Regions from separate parts of the Brevibacterium otitidis genome, predicted to be linked through region 1. Evidence: riboswitches for the same ligand, from Rfam matches in the RefSeq annotation. Region 1 holds a riboswitch; each other region holds the start of a gene.
The links. Region 1 has a riboswitch for thiamine pyrophosphate ahead of thiM (hydroxyethylthiazole kinase). Riboswitches for the same ligand answer to the same signal wherever they lie in the genome.
Positions count from the first base shown of each region.

Region 2: another riboswitch for thiamine pyrophosphate. It lies ahead of ACFFN1_RS01165 (TenA family protein); the one in region 1 lies ahead of thiM (hydroxyethylthiazole kinase).
Region 3: another riboswitch for thiamine pyrophosphate. It lies ahead of thiC (phosphomethylpyrimidine synthase ThiC); the one in region 1 lies ahead of thiM (hydroxyethylthiazole kinase).
Region 4: another riboswitch for thiamine pyrophosphate. It lies ahead of ACFFN1_RS01330 (NUDIX hydrolase); the one in region 1 lies ahead of thiM (hydroxyethylthiazole kinase).

Region 1 is NZ_JBHMAU010000015.1:10,972-15,021, forward strand. It holds gene ACFFN1_RS01270 (family 16 glycosylhydrolase) at 1-1,866, shown strand, start outside; TPP riboswitch at 1,990-2,086, shown strand; gene thiM (hydroxyethylthiazole kinase) at 2,074-2,937, shown strand; gene thiE (thiamine phosphate synthase) at 2,934-3,695, shown strand; gene thiD (bifunctional hydroxymethylpyrimidine kinase/phosphomethylpyrimidine kinase) at 3,699-4,050, shown strand, end outside.
Region 2 is NZ_JBHMAU010000014.1:15,180-19,229, forward strand. It holds gene ACFFN1_RS01160 (peptidoglycan recognition protein family protein) at 88-1,683, shown strand; gene ACFFN1_RS01165 (TenA family protein) at 1,728-2,432, opposite strand; TPP riboswitch at 2,421-2,526, opposite strand; RNA gene ffs (signal recognition particle sRNA small type) at 2,610-2,705, shown strand; gene ACFFN1_RS01175 (L,D-transpeptidase) at 3,061-4,050, shown strand, end outside.
Region 3 is NZ_JBHMAU010000032.1:28,488-32,537, reverse strand. It holds gene thiC (phosphomethylpyrimidine synthase ThiC) at 1-943, opposite strand, end outside; TPP riboswitch at 940-1,047, opposite strand; gene chrA (chromate efflux transporter) at 1,126-2,376, shown strand; gene lysX (bifunctional lysylphosphatidylglycerol synthetase/lysine--tRNA ligase LysX) at 2,434-4,050, opposite strand, start outside.
Region 4 is NZ_JBHMAU010000017.1:1,880-5,929, reverse strand. It holds gene ACFFN1_RS01340 (sodium:solute symporter family protein) at 1-346, shown strand, start outside; partial or broken gene ACFFN1_RS01335 (HAD-IC family P-type ATPase) at 366-992, opposite strand; TPP riboswitch at 1,441-1,559, shown strand; gene ACFFN1_RS01330 (NUDIX hydrolase) at 1,593-2,060, shown strand; gene thiD (bifunctional hydroxymethylpyrimidine kinase/phosphomethylpyrimidine kinase) at 2,057-2,857, shown strand; gene ACFFN1_RS01320 (nucleoside 2-deoxyribosyltransferase) at 2,955-3,431, shown strand; gene ACFFN1_RS01315 (thymidylate synthase) at 3,421-4,050, shown strand, end outside.

The sequences.
Region 1 (4,050 bases):
ATCCCCTCCGACCGCGGCATCCGCTACTACATCGACGTCGACGGCACGAACGTGACCAAGGACGGGCTGCCGTATGCCAAGCCCGGCCTGTACACGAAGGATGACGGCATTCGCACCGGCGTTCCGATCAAGGTGACGGCGAAGCCGGCGAATCCGAAGGATGAACTCGACGGTGATACCGAGTGGACTCATACGCTTCAGAAGCGACCGGACTCTTCGCTTGCATCCGGCGACGAGTTCGACGATTCCGCGACTCTGCCGAATGAAGGCTGGAAGGTCCTCGACACCAGTTACAAGAAGGATCTGCCGGAGAAGGTCAACACGATCTACACACGCGACAGCGTCTCAGTCAAGGACGGCAGTCTCGAGATCCGCACTGCCCGCCATTGCCTCGACAAAGACCAGAAACCCTCAGCTGAGACCGAGAGCCCGGACGGTGCAGTTTGTCCTGCGGGCAAGAAGACGATGTACACCTCTGGTCGGATCGAAACTGATTACATTTACAATGCTCCGTTTGAGATGGAGATCAGAGCGCGAATGTCGGACGGCAAGATCGATGGAATGCACTTTGCCGGCTGGCTGCTCAACAACCAGCCCTACTGCACCAGCCCCGAGGTGCAGAAATCCGACCTCGGCGAGATCGACACGATGGAAGTGCTGAGTCAGCACGCCCATACGACGAACACGACGCACGTCACGTGCGTCAACACCAACGGCCGCGGCGCCGGAACCAAACGCGACGCCCACCAGCTCGACGGCCAGATCGCCGGAGTGTGGAACACCTACCGCATGACCTGGGACGGCGACGCGGTCCGGTACTACTTCAACGATCAACTCGTGCCCTCCAGCCGTGGCCAGACTCCAGAGACTCGAGGGGAGACCGTCGGCCTGAGTGACGACGACTTCCGCCGTGCGCTCATGGACTATCCGTTCAAGGCGATCATCGACTCGGTCGTCTTCCCCGATGACTACACGTGGGTGCGCCCGGTCGACGACTCGAAGCCGTTCCCGGCTCGCGTCGATCGTGTCGACTACTTCCGCATGAAGCAGCTTGACGACATCTACCCCGGTGGCGCGATCGGCAGCTACTGGAAGAACAACAAGTGGCTCGGAGCCCCTCTATCCGGCGAGGAAGACGCCGGGCCCGACGGTGCGCGGATGCAGAAGTTCGAGAAGGGGGTCGTCTACTGGTCGCGCACAACGGGAGCGCATGGCGTCAAGGGCGGCATCAAGTCGACCTACGACCGTGAGAAGGGTGCGGACGGCTGGCTCGGCCTCCCACGCGGCGAGGAACGAAAACTCGCCCACGGTGGTGCCTCACAGACCTTCGAAGGCGGCCAGATCCACTGGTCGCGGGCAACAGGGGCCCACCCGACGAAGGGGGCGATCCAGAAGTACTGGGCCTCGCAGAAGTGGGAGAACGGCTGGCTCGGATATCCGATCGGCGGTGAGATCCGCAATAAGGATGGCAGCGTCCGCCAGAACTTCCAGGGCGGCACCGTCTACTGGTCTGCCAAGACCGGTGCGCATGGCGTGAAGGGGACCATCAGGTCGACCTATCACAACCTCAAGGGTGCGGATGGCTGGCTCGGCCTGCCGCGCAGCGATGAGCGGCGCTTGCGCCGCGACGGCGGTGCCTACCAGGTATTCGAACACGGCCAGATCCACTGGTCGCGCAAGTCCGGAGCGCACCCGACGAAGGGCGCGATCCAGAAGTACTGGGCCTCCCAGAAGTGGGAGAACGGCTGGCTCGGCTACCCGACCAGCGGGGAGATCCGCAACAAGGACGGCAGCGTCTACCAGAACTTCCAGCACGGACGCGTGACATGGAAGTCCGGCAGGGGCATCACCGTCAAACGCTTCTGATCACCTCCCGCGCCTCCCGGCCGCCTCCAGCACACCCCGTGCCCGAGGCGGCCGTCGCGGTCCACTGCTGCACCGTCACATTCCAGCGCAAACTGGCGTCATCAGCCAGGACTGTTAGAGTGGCGGACAGACATGGGGTGCCCGGCAGGCCGGGCTGAGAACATACCCATCGAACCTGATCTGGATCATGCTGGCGAAGGGATTGTCATGACACAGCAGCACCCATCTGCCCCCGCACAGACGGGGGCCTCGATACCCGATCTCGCAGCGGCTGCCACCGCGGTGCGGGAGTCGAATCCGCTCGTCCAGTGCATCACGAACACTGTCGTGCAGACGCTGAGCGCCAATGCTCTGCTGGCGATCGGCGCCTCACCGGCGATGATCAACCATGAGGCCGACGCCGCCCAGTTCGCCCGCATCTCCGACGGCCTGCTCATCAACTTCGGCACCGCCAGCTCACACAACTTCCTCGCCGCCGACGCCGCCATCACCGCCGCCCGTGAGACCGGCACGCCGTGGGTCCTCGACCCCGTCTCCTACGGCGTCATCGACTACCGCACCACCCGCATCAAGCAGGCCCTGACCTGGCAGCCGACCGCCATCCGCGGCAACGCCTCCGAGATCGCAGCCTTAGCAGGCACCGGCGCCGGCGCCCGCGGCGTCGACTCCACCGACGAGGTCGAAGCTGTCCTCGAGGCTGCGATCCAGCTCTCCCACGCCCTCGGCTCCGTCGTCGCCGTCTCCGGAGAGGTCGACGCGATCGTCCACGCCGGCGAGCAGGTGCGCATCGCCCGGGTTTCCGGCGGTTCGGACTACATGCCGCTCGTCGTCGGCACCGGCTGCTCGCTCGGCGGTGTCGTCGCCGCCTACCTCGGCGCCCTGCCGGCCGACCCGTTCGCCGCTGTCGTCGCCGCCCACGCCCACTATGCGGCCGCCGGCACCCGCGCGGCCGGCACGAGCCGCGGGCCTGGCAGCTTCGCCGTCGAGTTCCTCGACGCCCTGCATTCCGTCACCGCCGCTGACATCGCCGCCGTCGGCGTCAGCTACGACACCGTGGAGGTCGCCGCATGAGCCACGATCGCCTCGCCGGCATCGACACCGCCCTGTACTTCATCACTGACTCCGCCCAGTGCGCCGCGGTCGGCCGCTCGGTGGCCGACACCGTCGCCGAGGCGGTCGCCGGCGGGGCAGGGATGGTCCAGATCCGGGACAAGGACATCACCGACGCGGAGATGTACGACCTGACCTGCGAGGTGCTGCGCACCCTTGATGCGACCCTGGCGCGGGAGCAGCTGGAGAACACCGTGCCGGTGTTCGTCAACGACCGCGTCGCTGTCGTCGAGAAGCTGAACCGTGAAGGCCACCTCGTGCATCTGCACATCGGCCAGGACGACACCTCGATCGCCGAAGCCCGCCAGCGCATCGGCCAGGAGGCCCTGCTCGGGCTCTCGGCCACCACGCCTGACGAGTTCGTCGCCGCCCGCGAGGCCGGCGCCGTCGACCTCCTCGGCGTCGGCCTGGCATTCCCGACGACGACGAAGAAGAACGCCCGCGACGTCCTCGGGCCCGAGAAGATCGGCGCACTCGTCGGTGAGGCCGGCCTGCCGGTGTTCGGCATCGGCGGCATCGACCTGGCCGGTGCTGCCAAGATGCACGGCACCGGCGTCGCCGGCATCTGCGTCGTCTCCGCCATCTGCAAGGCCGCCGACCCGCGCGCGGCCGCTGCTGCGATCAAGGCCGTGTTCCTCACCGGTCGGCTGCCCGACGCCGAGGGTCGGGCTGAGACCGAGAAGGACACCGGCTCACACACCGCAGACGGAGGACACTGAACGATGACCGCTCCTGCATCGCGCCCGCCGATCGCCCTGTCGATCGCTGGCACCGACCCATCTGGTGGGGCCGGCATCCACGCCGACCTCAAGGCTTTCTGCGCCCGCGGCGTCTACGGCACCACCGCCATCACCGCTCTCGTCGCACAGAACACCCACGGGGTCAGCGAGGTCTACGGCATCGACGACGCCTTCGTCACCGCTCAGCTCGCCAGCGTGCTCGACGATCTGCCCGTCGATGCGACGAAGACCGGCATGCTCTCCACTCGCAGCCTCGTCGAACTCGTCTGCCGCGCCGTCGATGAGCGCGACCTCGGCTATCTCGTCGTCGACCCCGTCATGGTCGCGGCCTCCG
Region 2 (4,050 bases), on a different contig from region 1:
CATGTCATAGTGGCACACGGTGAGTTCTGCGCAGCCAGCGTCGGCCATCACCGAAATGCCTGTCTTCCCCTTCCCTGAAAGGCATATATGCGCTATATCGTCTCTGCGGCTGCGACTGCGGTCGCCGCCAGCATGCTGACCAGCCTCGGGCTCGCCCCGTCCATCGCCGCATCCAGCAAGCACCCGGCGCCTGAGATGAATGAGATCGTCTTCGCCGACATCAGCGAAGACGGCCTCGGGCTCCCTGGTGCCCGTGGCCGCTCGGCTGCTGCAGCCTCCTCGGCGCAGCAGAACGCGACCGGCATGTCCTTCCTGCCCTCGCTGCTGCGCGCACCGGCCCCGGGCTCCAGCGGCACGGCCGCGGCACAGCCCCTGGCCTACCCTGCCACGCCGGCCGGCACCTCGGCAGCGGGAGCAGCGTCCCCGGCTGCCGAGCCGGCAGGCGATGCGATCCACGGCTCTGCCTCCGACATCACCGAGGACGGCCGCACGATCGCCGCCCTGTCCGGTGTCGTCGAGCCCGCTGACGACGCGCCGGGGATCATCGGCGTGGTGTGGGGCGGCGCGGACGACGCCGAGGTCGAGATCCGCACCCGCACCGGCGGCGAGTGGAGTGCGTGGTCGGGTCTCGACACCGACAACGACCCCGCCCAGGGCGGCGAGTCCGGCACCGAACCGTTCTCGATGGCCGGGATGGACGCCGCGCAGGTGCGCATCCTCGGCGATGCCGTGCCGCAGCATGCGCGGATCCTCAGCATCGATCCCAAGCGCTGGGCCGGTGACGCCGCTGCCGTGGAGTCGAACATCTCGGTGACCGAGGACGAGCAGCCCGCTCCCGAGGCGCCGGAGATCACCGAGGTGCCCGGCACCGGCCAGGCGGGCGCCTCGGCGAGGACCGCCTCGGGCGCGGCGACGATGGCCTACGCACCTGGTGAGGCCGCGACGCAGACCGTCGGCAAGGACGAGAAGAAGGACGTCAAGAAGCCGGAGATCCGCACCCGCAAGGACTGGGGTGCGGCCAAGCCGGCGGAGAAGCCTGACGAGACGAAGAAGGTGCAGGCCGCCGTCGTCCATCACACCAGCGGATCGAATGACTATTCGGCTGAGGACGTGCCGGCGATCCTGCGCGGCATCCAGCACTACCACCAGCAGGGCCGCGGCTGGGATGACATCGGCTACAACATGCTCGCCGACAAGTACGGACGGCTCTGGGAGGGCCGCGGCGGCGGGCTGGAGAAGAACACCGTGGGCGCCCATGTCATGGGCTACAACGAGGGCACCTTCGGCATCTCCGTCATGGGCACCTACAACAAGGAGGCCCCGCCGCAGAAGACGATCGACGCCGTCAATCATGCGATCGCCTGGAAGCTGTCGCTGTCCGGTGTCGGCGGTGATGCAAAGACGAAGCTGAAGGACCGCGAGATCAGCACGGTCTCCGGCCACCGCGACCTCGGCTCCACCGACTGCCCTGGAGATGCGTTCTACGCGAAGCTGCCGCAGATGCGCAAGGACATCGCCGAGATCCAGAAGAACGGCGGTCCGGTCGCGAAGGACGAGGAGAAGAAGGACAAGAAGTCGGACGACAAGCCCAAGGGCGAGTCGAAGGACGGCACGTCCGAGGACGGCAAGAAGGAGGAGGCGGACAGCGGTCTGCAGCCTGGAGCCGCCGACCGCAGCGCCTGAGCGGCGCACAGGTTCGGAGGAGCCGGCCGCGGTCACACGGCTCGTCAGTCCGCGTGGCCTTCGTAGGTGACGTCGAAGAAGTCGAGCTCCAGCGCTACGGCACGCTCCCAGCGGGCGGTGAGCTCCGCGGCTCGCCCGGCGGCCTCGGCGGCCGGCCACACGCGGTTGAGCTCATCGACGAGGAACTGGCACCACGAGGCGAAGGCCTCACCGCGGTGCAGCTCGATCCACTCGGAGTGCACATAGCGCTCTGGCAGCTCGGCATCGCGCTCACCCCAGTCGAGGTAGAGCCACTCGGCGATGACAAGCATCACGAGCAGATCGGCATACTCAGCCTGCGCGACCGCGTCGTACATCTCGGACTGGAAGCCGGCAGCCGCGCGCGAGAGCTCCGGGTCCCGCCACTGCTCCTCAGGCACGCCCAGCTGCGTGAAGGCCTGCTGGAAGTAGCCGTCCTCATCGGCGGCGAGCATGCCCAGCTGGGCGGCGAAGCGCAGCTTGGACTCCAGCCGGTCGGCATGGGCCACGCAGCCGCCGAGCATCGAGAGGAAGGCGTCGAAGAACTGGTAGTCCTGCACGAGGTAGCCAGCCAGCACGCCGTCGTCGATGCTGCCGGCGAACAGTTCGTCCACGAAGCGGTGACCGACCGCAGCATCCCACTGCGCGGCAGAGCGTCCGAGCCGCAGCCGGCCGACTGGTGAGTCGGGGGCGACGGTGAGCGTCGTCTGAATAGGATTCGTCGATGTCATGTGATCTCCCTCCGCCGGTATCACCCGGATCAGGTTCGTAGGGTCTGCATCTGCACTCTCAGCGCCCACCTCGGGCGCTCCCCTGTCAACACCCTCACTGTAGCCCATCTCCCGCGCCCGAGGCGGTGGCCGGCTCCGGCGTTTTTGGTTCGGTTCGCCGCCTGGACTAGACTGTTATGCGGCTCCCCGTGCGGCGTCATCTTGTGAACTCCCCCAGGGCCGGAAGGCAGCAAGGGTAAGCGAGCTCTGGCGGGTGCGCGGGGAGTCCTTCTTTCCCCTCTGTCTTTCCCCCATGCGGGGGCTCAACCGCTGCCTCGGCAGGGGCTCGGTGACAGCTCTCCGAACCCGCGATTTCGGCTTGTGCGCGCCGATCCGCGCGCCGCGCGGCCGCCTGCCGAAGAACCGCTATCACAATTGCGCAACATCGCTAACAGTTGTTAGCGCTGGTCACCGCCTACATTCCCCGAGATGACGCGGATCGGCTGGCCCGTTTGTGCTCTAGCTGTTATATCGTGCGCCCTATATTTGAGCTGTCCTTCTGATTCGTGTCCGCGCTCGCAGGTCCGCAGATCACGATCACCTGCCGCCGATGGAGGCCGCAGGCAGCTGGAATGAGAAAGGTTCAACCGTGCTTCGTCGTCATCCCCTCGCCGTCGGCTTCGCCATTGCGCTGTCAGCCACTCTCGCTGCCTGCAGCTCCCCCACCGAGACGGAGCGCGGGTCCGCGGAGACGCCCAGCCAGGCCCCGGATCCCGCTCCCGAGGTGTCAGTCTCGGCTGTCGAGGATCCCGACGCTGACGACGCGGCCGCCGACGAGGGCTCCGATGACGCGACCGATGCCGCTGCCGGCGGGGATGCCGCCAGCGCCTCGGGCACCGATCTTGAGATCTCGCCGACGGGTCATTTCGCCCTCACCGTCACCGGTGGCGAGTTCGCCGAGGTGACCGTCACCGATGCCGATCACCCCGAGGTCACCGTCGCCGGCACCTTCGATGACGGTTCCGATGCCGACAGCGGCGACGACAATGGTGACGGCACCGATGGCGACTCTGATGCCGGGGACGCAGAGACAGGCGACCCCGATGCCGAGGAAACGGAATCCGACGAGGCGCCGGCCACCTCGGGCGCGGACGCCGAAGCACAGGCCGGCGGCAGCACCGCCGACAGCACCGAAGACGCCGGCGACGCGGCAGAAGGCGACGCGACTGACGGCGACGCGACTGACGGCGACGCGACTGACGGCGACGCGGCTGAAGGCGACGCGGCTGACGACGCCACCGACGAAGCTGACGACGACGATGCCTCCGATGAGGGCGACGACTCCTCCGGATCCGCCGAGCCGCAGGGCACGCGGTGGGTCTCCGACTACGGTCTGGCGGGCAGCGCCACCTACGAGTGGACGGCGAAGACGATCGCGCCCGACGGCGGCGAGCACGAGGCCTCGGGCACCATCACGACGACCGAACCGCAGGGCCGTTCGGCGCGGGTGTTCACCGTCATCGGCGACGATCAGGAGGTCGGCGTGGCCGCCCCGATCATCGTGAACATCGGTGCCACTGTGCCGGAGTCGCACCGCGATGAGATCGAGCACCGGCTCTCCGTCGAGGTCACCGACGAG
Region 3 (4,050 bases), on a different contig from region 1:
CGCCGCGCGAGACGATCCCGGTGACCCGTTCGGCGGTCAGCGGCACGTAGCGCAGCAGCACACCGGCATGGACGGTCATGTAGTCGACGCCCTGTTCGCACTGTTCGATGACGGTGTCGCGGTAGATCTCCCACGTCAGCTTCTCCGCCTCACCATCGACCTTCTCCAGAGCTTGGTAGATCGGCACGGTGCCGATCGGGATGGGGGAGTTGCGCAGGATCCATTCGCGGGTGGTGTGGATGTCGTTGCCCGTCGAAAGATCCATGAGCGTATCGGCGCCCCACTTGGCCGCCCAGTTGAGCTTGGCGACCTCCTCGCTGATCGAGCTGGTGACAGCGGAGTTGCCGATGTTGGCGTTGATCTTGACGAGGAACTTCCGCCCGATGATCATGGGCTCGGACTCCGGGTGGTTGATGTTGGCCGGGATGATCGCCCGGCCGGCGGCGACTTCGCTTCTGACGAGTTCGACGTCGCATTGTTCGCGCAGTGCGACGAAGCGCATCTCGGGGGTGATGACACCGGTGCGTGCGTAGTGCATCTGCGTCACCCGCTTGCCGGGCTTGGCCCGCCGAGGTGTGGGCACCCGGCCCTGCCACTGCTGGGAGGGCCGGCCGCGGCGGACTGCCGCCCGGCCGTCATCGGCGAGCTTCCTGCCGCGGCCCGTGTGCTCTTCGGAGTCCCCACGGGCGGCGATCCACTCCGCACGCCACGGTGCCAGTCCCTCCTCGGGCACGCTGCCGGGTCCCATCGTCCGGTAGACCTGGACCGGGGGATTGGCCCGTTGGCCGGGCGAGTCGTCGAGGTGGATCTCAGTGACGGGCACGCGGATGCCGTGCGCAGCATCCTCAACCCACCCGAGGCGGTGCTTGTGGTGCTGCTCGGAGCGCGGCTGGTCAGCAGCGGTCTCGGAGGCGTGCGTGTTCTCAGGGGGGAATGCAGACAACGATGTCCCTCACTTCCTACGTCGGTATTAACCGAATCAGGTTCAGCGGTCCCGGACGCCGTGTCCGGTCTCAGCCTCACTGTGAGGCTCCCGCGTGGTCAGCTCAATCTATATCACATCTGATCAGAGAGGTGGAGCCGTCGTTCGCCTCCTGTTCACCTGTCTGTCGTTGAATGGCAGGCATGCTGCCTTCCGCCTCCTCGCCTGAGCGCCCGCCTGCCGCTGCACCCGCCAGCCGCGGCTCCGTTGCCGAGGTGTTCTGGATCTTCCTGCGGCTGGGGCTCACCTCCTTCGGCGGTCCGGTCGCCCACCTCGGGTACTTCCGTGAGGCCTTCGTCGAGCGCCGCAGCTGGCTCAGCGACCGCGCTTATGCCGATCTCGTCGCGCTGTGCCAGTTCCTGCCGGGCCCGGCCTCCAGCCAGGTCGGTATGGCGCTGGGCCTCAAGCGCGCCCGCTTCGCCGGCATGCTCGCCGCCTGGGTCGCGTTCACCCTGCCCTCGGCGCTTGCGCTGGCGGCCTTCGGCTTCGGCATCCATGCCCTCGGCGACCTCGGCGACGCCGGCTGGCTCACCGGACTCAAGGTCGCAGCCGTTGCCGTCGTCGCGCATGCGGTGCTCGGCATGGCGCGCTCGCTGACTCCCGACGCACCGCGGGCGAGCATCGCGGTCGCCGCCCTGGCCATCGCCCTGCTGGTGCCCACCGCATGGGCGCAGGTCGCTGCGATCGTGCTCGCCGGCATCATCGGGTTGGTGTGGCTGCGTCCGGCCGTGCCCGAGGCGGCAGACGCCTCAGACGGGCAGGGGCACCTGTTCCGGGTGCGTGTGCCGATGCCGGCGGCCGCCGGCAGCCTCATCCTCTTCGCCGTCCTGCTCATCGGGCTGCCAGTCATCGCGCGGCTCACCGGCAGCGATGCGCTGCAGCTGGCCGATGTGTTCTACCGTGCCGGCGCGCTCGTGTTCGGCGGCGGGCACGTCGTGCTGCCGCTGCTGCAGGCCGAGCTCGTGCCCACCGGGATCGTCTCGAACGACGCCTTCCTCGCCGGGTACGGTGCCGCCCAGGCAGTGCCCGGCCCGCTGTTCACCTTCGCCGCCTACCTCGGCACGGTGAGCACCACCTCGGCTACGGGAGCGGTGGGCGCGGCGATCGCGCTGGGCGCGGTATTCCTGCCGGCAGCGCTGCTCGTCATCGGCACCCTGCCGCTGTGGCAGAGGCTTGCCGCGCACCGGCTGGCTCGCCGGGCGCTGAGCGGCGTCAACGCCGGCGTGGTCGGGATCCTCGCTGCCGCGCTGTACCAGCCGGTCTTCACCACCGGCATCACCTCTGCGCTGACACTCGTCATCGGAGCTGCCGCCTTCGTCGCGCTGAGCGCGTGGAAGGCTCCGGCCTGGGCCGTTGTCATCGCCGCCGGACTGCTCGGCGTCTTCGTCCTCTGAACCGCCGGGCGCAGTGGGGGCTGAACCGCCGGGCTCCTCGGGGCTGCAGCGCCGGGCTCAGCGGCGGGGACGCACGAACGGGAAAGTCAGCACCTCTCGGATCGTGGTGTTCGTCATGAGCATGACGAGCCGATCCATGCCGATTCCGAGCCCGCCTGCCGGCGGCATCCCCGCCTCGAGCGCGGCGAGGAAGTCCTCATCGACCTCCATCGCCTCGGCGTCGCCGTGGGCGGCCTTCCACGACTGCTCGGTCAGCCGGCGCCGCTGCTCGATCGGATCGGCCAGCTCGGAGTAGGCGGTGCCGACCTCCATGCCGTTGATGACGAGATCCCAGCGCTCGACCAGTCCCGGTTTCGACCGGTGCGGGCCGGTCAGCGGCGAGGTCTCGGCGGGGAAATCGCAGTAGAAGGTCGGCGTGACGGTCTCCGCCTCGACGAGCTCGCCATAGAGCTCCTCGATGATCGCACCGGGCCCCATCGTCTGCGTCAGGGCGATGCCGTGATCGCGGGCGAGCTCCATGAGGATCTCCATGTCCGTGTCCAGTGAGATCGGTGCGGCCAGCCGCTGGGAGAGCGCTTCGCACACCGGCACCAGCGGCCAGTCCCCGGAGATGTCGGTCAGCTCCCGGGCCGGTGCTCCGGAGTCGTCGAGGTCGCCGGTGAGCAGCGGCAGCTGAGGGCTGCCGTGGATCGTCGTGGCCACAGTCTGGATGAGTTGCTGCGTCAGCCGCGCCATATCGACATAGTCGGAGAACGGCAGATACGCCTCCAGGGAGGTGAACTCCGGGTTGTGCGTGGCATCGGCGCCTTCGTTGCGGAAGTTGCGCGACAGTTCGAAGATCGGGCCCGAACCGGCCACGAGCAGCCGCTTGAGGTAGAGCTCCGGGGCGATGCGCAGCGTCAGCGGCGTCGAATAGGCGTTGATGTAGGTGTGGAACGGCCGGGCGGTCGCCCCGCCGTGGACCGTGTTGAGTACCGGGGTCTCGACCTCGGCGAAGCCGCGCTCGGTCAGCACCCGGCGGGTGGTCGCCATCACCTGCGACCGCGTTTCGAGCAGGCGCAGCGCTGCCGGGTTGACGAGCAGATCGAGAGATCGGTGCCGGGCCCGGAACTCCGCATTGCCGATGCCCCCGAACGGGATCGGCACAAGCGCCTTGGCCGCCGGCGTCAGCCCGGTGGCGAGGACCGACGGGGTGCCGGTGCGTGAGCGCCCCCGCCGGCCGGTGACCACGACGATGTCACCGGTGTCGAGAGCATCGGTGAGTGCCGCGAAGTCACCGTCGAGGCTGTCGCGCTCGAGCACCACCTGCACGTTCGCGTCACGGTCGATGAGGTCGGCGAAGACGACACCGCCGTGCCGGCGCAGATGCCGGATCCGGCCGCTGACCGGCACCTCGTCGGGCCACGCATCGATCCCGCCGATCTCGGCCAGCGACCGCTGTGCCCGCAGCCCGATCGGATACGGCGGCAGGCCGGCCGCCTGCAGCTGTTCGGCGTGGTCGATGCGGTGCTGCGTCACCGGTGCACGGCGGGCCTGCTGCGGCATCCGCTCAGCCCGCACCGCACTCAGCGCTGCGCTGAGCTCCTGCAGCTCGGAGTCGTTGAGCTCACCACCGGCTGCCGGCCGGCCGAACACCTCCGGCAGGAAGCCCTCCGCCATCGAGAAGGCCAGCGC
Region 4 (4,050 bases), on a different contig from region 1:
GGCCGTCTCACTGCTGTGGCGCTTCTCCGGCCAGCCCTTCGGCATCCACGAGATCCTGCCCGGACTCATCACCTCGGCCATCGTGCTCATCGCCGTGAGCCTGGCGACCCGCCACTCCGATGACGAGGTCGTCGTCGCCTACTACCACGCCTACCGAGCCGGCGAGCTGCGCACACATGGTGTCGATGAGGAGCCGGCTGCAGCTGGGGACGTCCCCGCGGGGACGTCGACGGCAGCAGGTCAGGCCACCGCGCCCGAGGCGGAGGTCGCCGCTGGCACGCAACCGGCACGGACAGCTGAGGCTGCGTCACCGGGCGTTGAGCAGCAGCGGCCGCAGGCGGAGTGACGTCATCCGGTTCGGTGCGTCAGGACTCGAGCACGGCAGCGGTGCTGGCAGCCGGTGAGAGGTCGAGACGGCGCAGCAGCTGCGCGTTGAGCGCCACCACTACTGTGGAGGCTGACATGAGAATCGCGCCGATGCTCATCGGCAGCACGAAGCCGACCGGTGCCAGCACGCCGGCGGCAAGCGGAACCGAGATGAGGTTGTAGCAGGCAGCCCACCACAGGTTCTGCTTCATCTTCCGATACGTCGCACGGGACAGTTCGAAGACCGAGAGCACCAAACGCGGATCCGACGAGGCGAGGATGACACCAGCGGAGCCGATCGCCACATCGGTGCCCGCACCGATCGCGATACCGACGTCTGCCTGGGCGAGCGCGGGAGCATCGTTGACGCCGTCCCCGACCATCGCCACACGCCTGCCCTCACGTTGGAGCTCCTCCACTGTGGCGGCTTTGTCCTCGGGCCTGACGCCGGCGAACACCCGGTCGATGCCGAGCTCTGCTGCGACGGTGTTGGCAACTGCCTGTGCGTCACCGGTGATCATTACGACCTGCACCCCGGCTGCATGCAGGGCAGCGACGGCATCGTGCGATTCCGCGCGGATCTCATCGGCCAGCCGCAGCGCACCGATGACGGCGCCGTCGGCCAGCCCGGTTGGGCCGATTGACACCTGTCGGGTACGAAGCAATTACTGACTCACCTGCAGCCGCAGCGTGACACCCTAATTGTCACCTCCCCTCGCATCACTCCCACGCATTGGACATCTACGTTATAGCGGCGCGGCCGGTCAGCCTCAGTCGTCCATTTCGTGCGCCGCAAAGGCTGAACAATGCATCGTGTCAGCATCGTCGCTATCCCCTGGCCGAGCTTCGGAAATGGGCGCGTGAGATCGGTATGTCGTCTCTGGTCTCGGGCGTGTTTCCAACAATGCGATCGACGCTTATACCGCCTCGCGTTGATCGCGCCGGTAACGAGTGCCGGGCTCTATGGCGCGCCATCTGCACCGATGTTGGGGTTCGTGTCACGCAGCCTCGGACCGCGGGACAGGGACTTGTGGCGACAGTCTGGACACACAGTGGCGGCCTTCTGGTAGGCTCGGTGTTACCGAGGGGTGCCCCGTCAAGGGGCTGAGATACCACTGGACGATGGTCGGCGTGGTGACCCTTAGAACCTGATCCGGATCATGCCGGCGAAGGGACTGGTCTCGTAGGGCTTGCTCCCGTCGCTGGCCTCCAGAAGTGAGGCCACAGTGTCGATTCCTCCCGCCGATTCCGACGTCGGCCGTGCGCGGCCGACGGTCGCCGTTCTCTGCGTCGTCATCGACGATGACCGTGTGGCCTTGGTGCGTCGGGCGAATCCGCCCGATGCCGGGTACTGGGGCTTCCCCGGTGGGAAAATCGAGTTCGGAGAAACCATCACGCAAGCAGCCGAGCGTGAGCTGGACGAGGAGACTAGTCTCGTGGGCGACGCCATCGGCGTCCTGACGACGATCGATGCCTTCGATCGCGGCACGGATGGCGATCTGGTCAGCCACTTCGTCCTCATCGCCGTGGCGTGCCAGTGGCGGTCCGGATCCCTGCGTGCCGGTGACGATGCCCTAGAAGCTGGGTGGTTTGCCCTCGACGAGGTCGACGACGCCCAGCTGGCGCTGAGCAAGGACGTCGTCGATGTCGCCCGGTACGCCGTTGCCGTCGCGCAGAACGAGGTGAGAGCGTGACGATTCACATTGTCCTCTCGATAGCGGGAACCGACCCGACCGGTGGTGCTGGTGTCCAGGCCGATCTCAAGGCGTTCACAGCGATAGGTGCCTACGGTGTGACAGCCGCCGCCGCGGTCGTTGCTCAGAACACTTGCGGCGTGCGCTCCTTCGTTCCCCTCGACCCCTCTTTCGTCGGCAAGCAGATCGATGCGGTCTTCGACGATGTCCATGTCGACGCGGTGAAGATCGGCATAGTCGCCAACGCCGCGAACACCGAGGTCGTCGCCGACCGGCTCCGACAGCACGAAGCCGAGAACATCGTGCTCGGCAATGGTACCAAGAGCGGCGATCACCTTCTCGACACCGACGCCGTGGCCGCCGTCCGGGACACGCTCGTCCCGCTGGCGACGATCATCACGCCGAACCTCCCCGAGGCTGCGGTCCCCCTCGACACCAAGGAAGCCACAACTTGGCAGCAGATGCACGATCAGGGCACCCGGCTGCGCAGCCTCGGTTCTCCCTGGGTGCTACTCAGGGCGGACACCTCACGCACGAGGCGTCCCACGTCGACTATCTGCGGGCCGGAGGGAGCCCGTGCATTCACCGCCGCCAGAGTCAAGACTCTCAACGACCACGGAACCGGCTGCACACTGTCGTCGGCGATCGCCTCGCTGCTGCCCAATCACTCGGCGCAAGACAGTGCGCGCCAGGCCGAGCGGTATCTTCACGATGCTCTCATCGCCAGCGACCTCCTCGACGTCGGTCACGGCCACGGTCCCGTGCATCACTTTCACCAGCTCTGTCCGCGGGAATAATCCGTGCCGAAACCACTCACCGTATGTGTCGACGCCAGAAAGTCCTGGCAACCAGATCATGCTATTGGCGCCACTCAACTCGTGAAGGAGAACAATTGTGACCGAGACGCGAAAGATGTTTCTCGCGGGCCCATTCAAAGCGCTCGTCGATTCCGACATACATGTGATGCGAGGTTCCGACATCGATAAGTACGCCTCGATCATCGACTACTTCGAGACGCGGGGATGGGACGTGCACTGCGCTCACCGCAGGGAAGATTGGGGGCGCGATTTCATGGAACCCAGCGAGTGCACACGCATCGACTATACGGAGATCGCCGCCTGCGACGTTTTCATCGCTTTCCCCGGGTCGCCAGCGTCACCAGGAACACATATCGAGATCGGGTGGGCATCGGCCTGGAAGAAACCCATCATCCTTCTCCTGGAGAAGGACCAGGAATACGCATTCCTCATCCGGGGTCTCTCAGCGGTCGCCGACGTGGAAATGATCACCATCGACCCCCAGCAGGCAACCGGACCGCGCATCCACGCCGCCATTGACCGAGCACGGGAAGGAGCTCGCAGTGAAGCATGAGTACCCAGACCTGAACGCGCTCTACTTGGACACGCTGCGACACCTCTGCACCAGCTTCGAACACCGGAACAGCCCCCGCGGCCAAGACGAGCGAGAGAACATCGGCTTCAGCGTACGGCTGACGAGCCCGGCGCGCCGGTACTGCCTTGTCCGGCAGCGTCGCCAGAACATCATCTTCAACTATGCCGAAGCGCTCTGGTATCTCTCCGGCAAGAACGACCTCGACTTCATCCGCAACTACGCTCCCTCGATGGAACGCTACAGTCCTGATGGGGTGAGCCTGCCCGGCACTGGCTATGGCGCCAAACTACTTAAAGACGTCGGCGGTGAGGACGCCATTGAACGAGTTGTTAACATCCTTCGCGAGGACGACCCAGCCAGCAAGCGTGCCGTCCTGCAAGTCTTCGACGATTCGGAAGACATCTACCGGCGCAACATCGACGTGTCCTGCACGCTTGCCCTCCAACTGCTGCTCCGCGGCGAGCATCTGCACATGGTCGCATTCATGCGCGCCAACGACGCTTACATGGGACTGCTCAACGACACGTTCTCCTTCACCTTTCTACAGGAGTTCCTCGCCTCCATGCTGGGTGTGACGCCTGGGGTCTACGTCCACCAG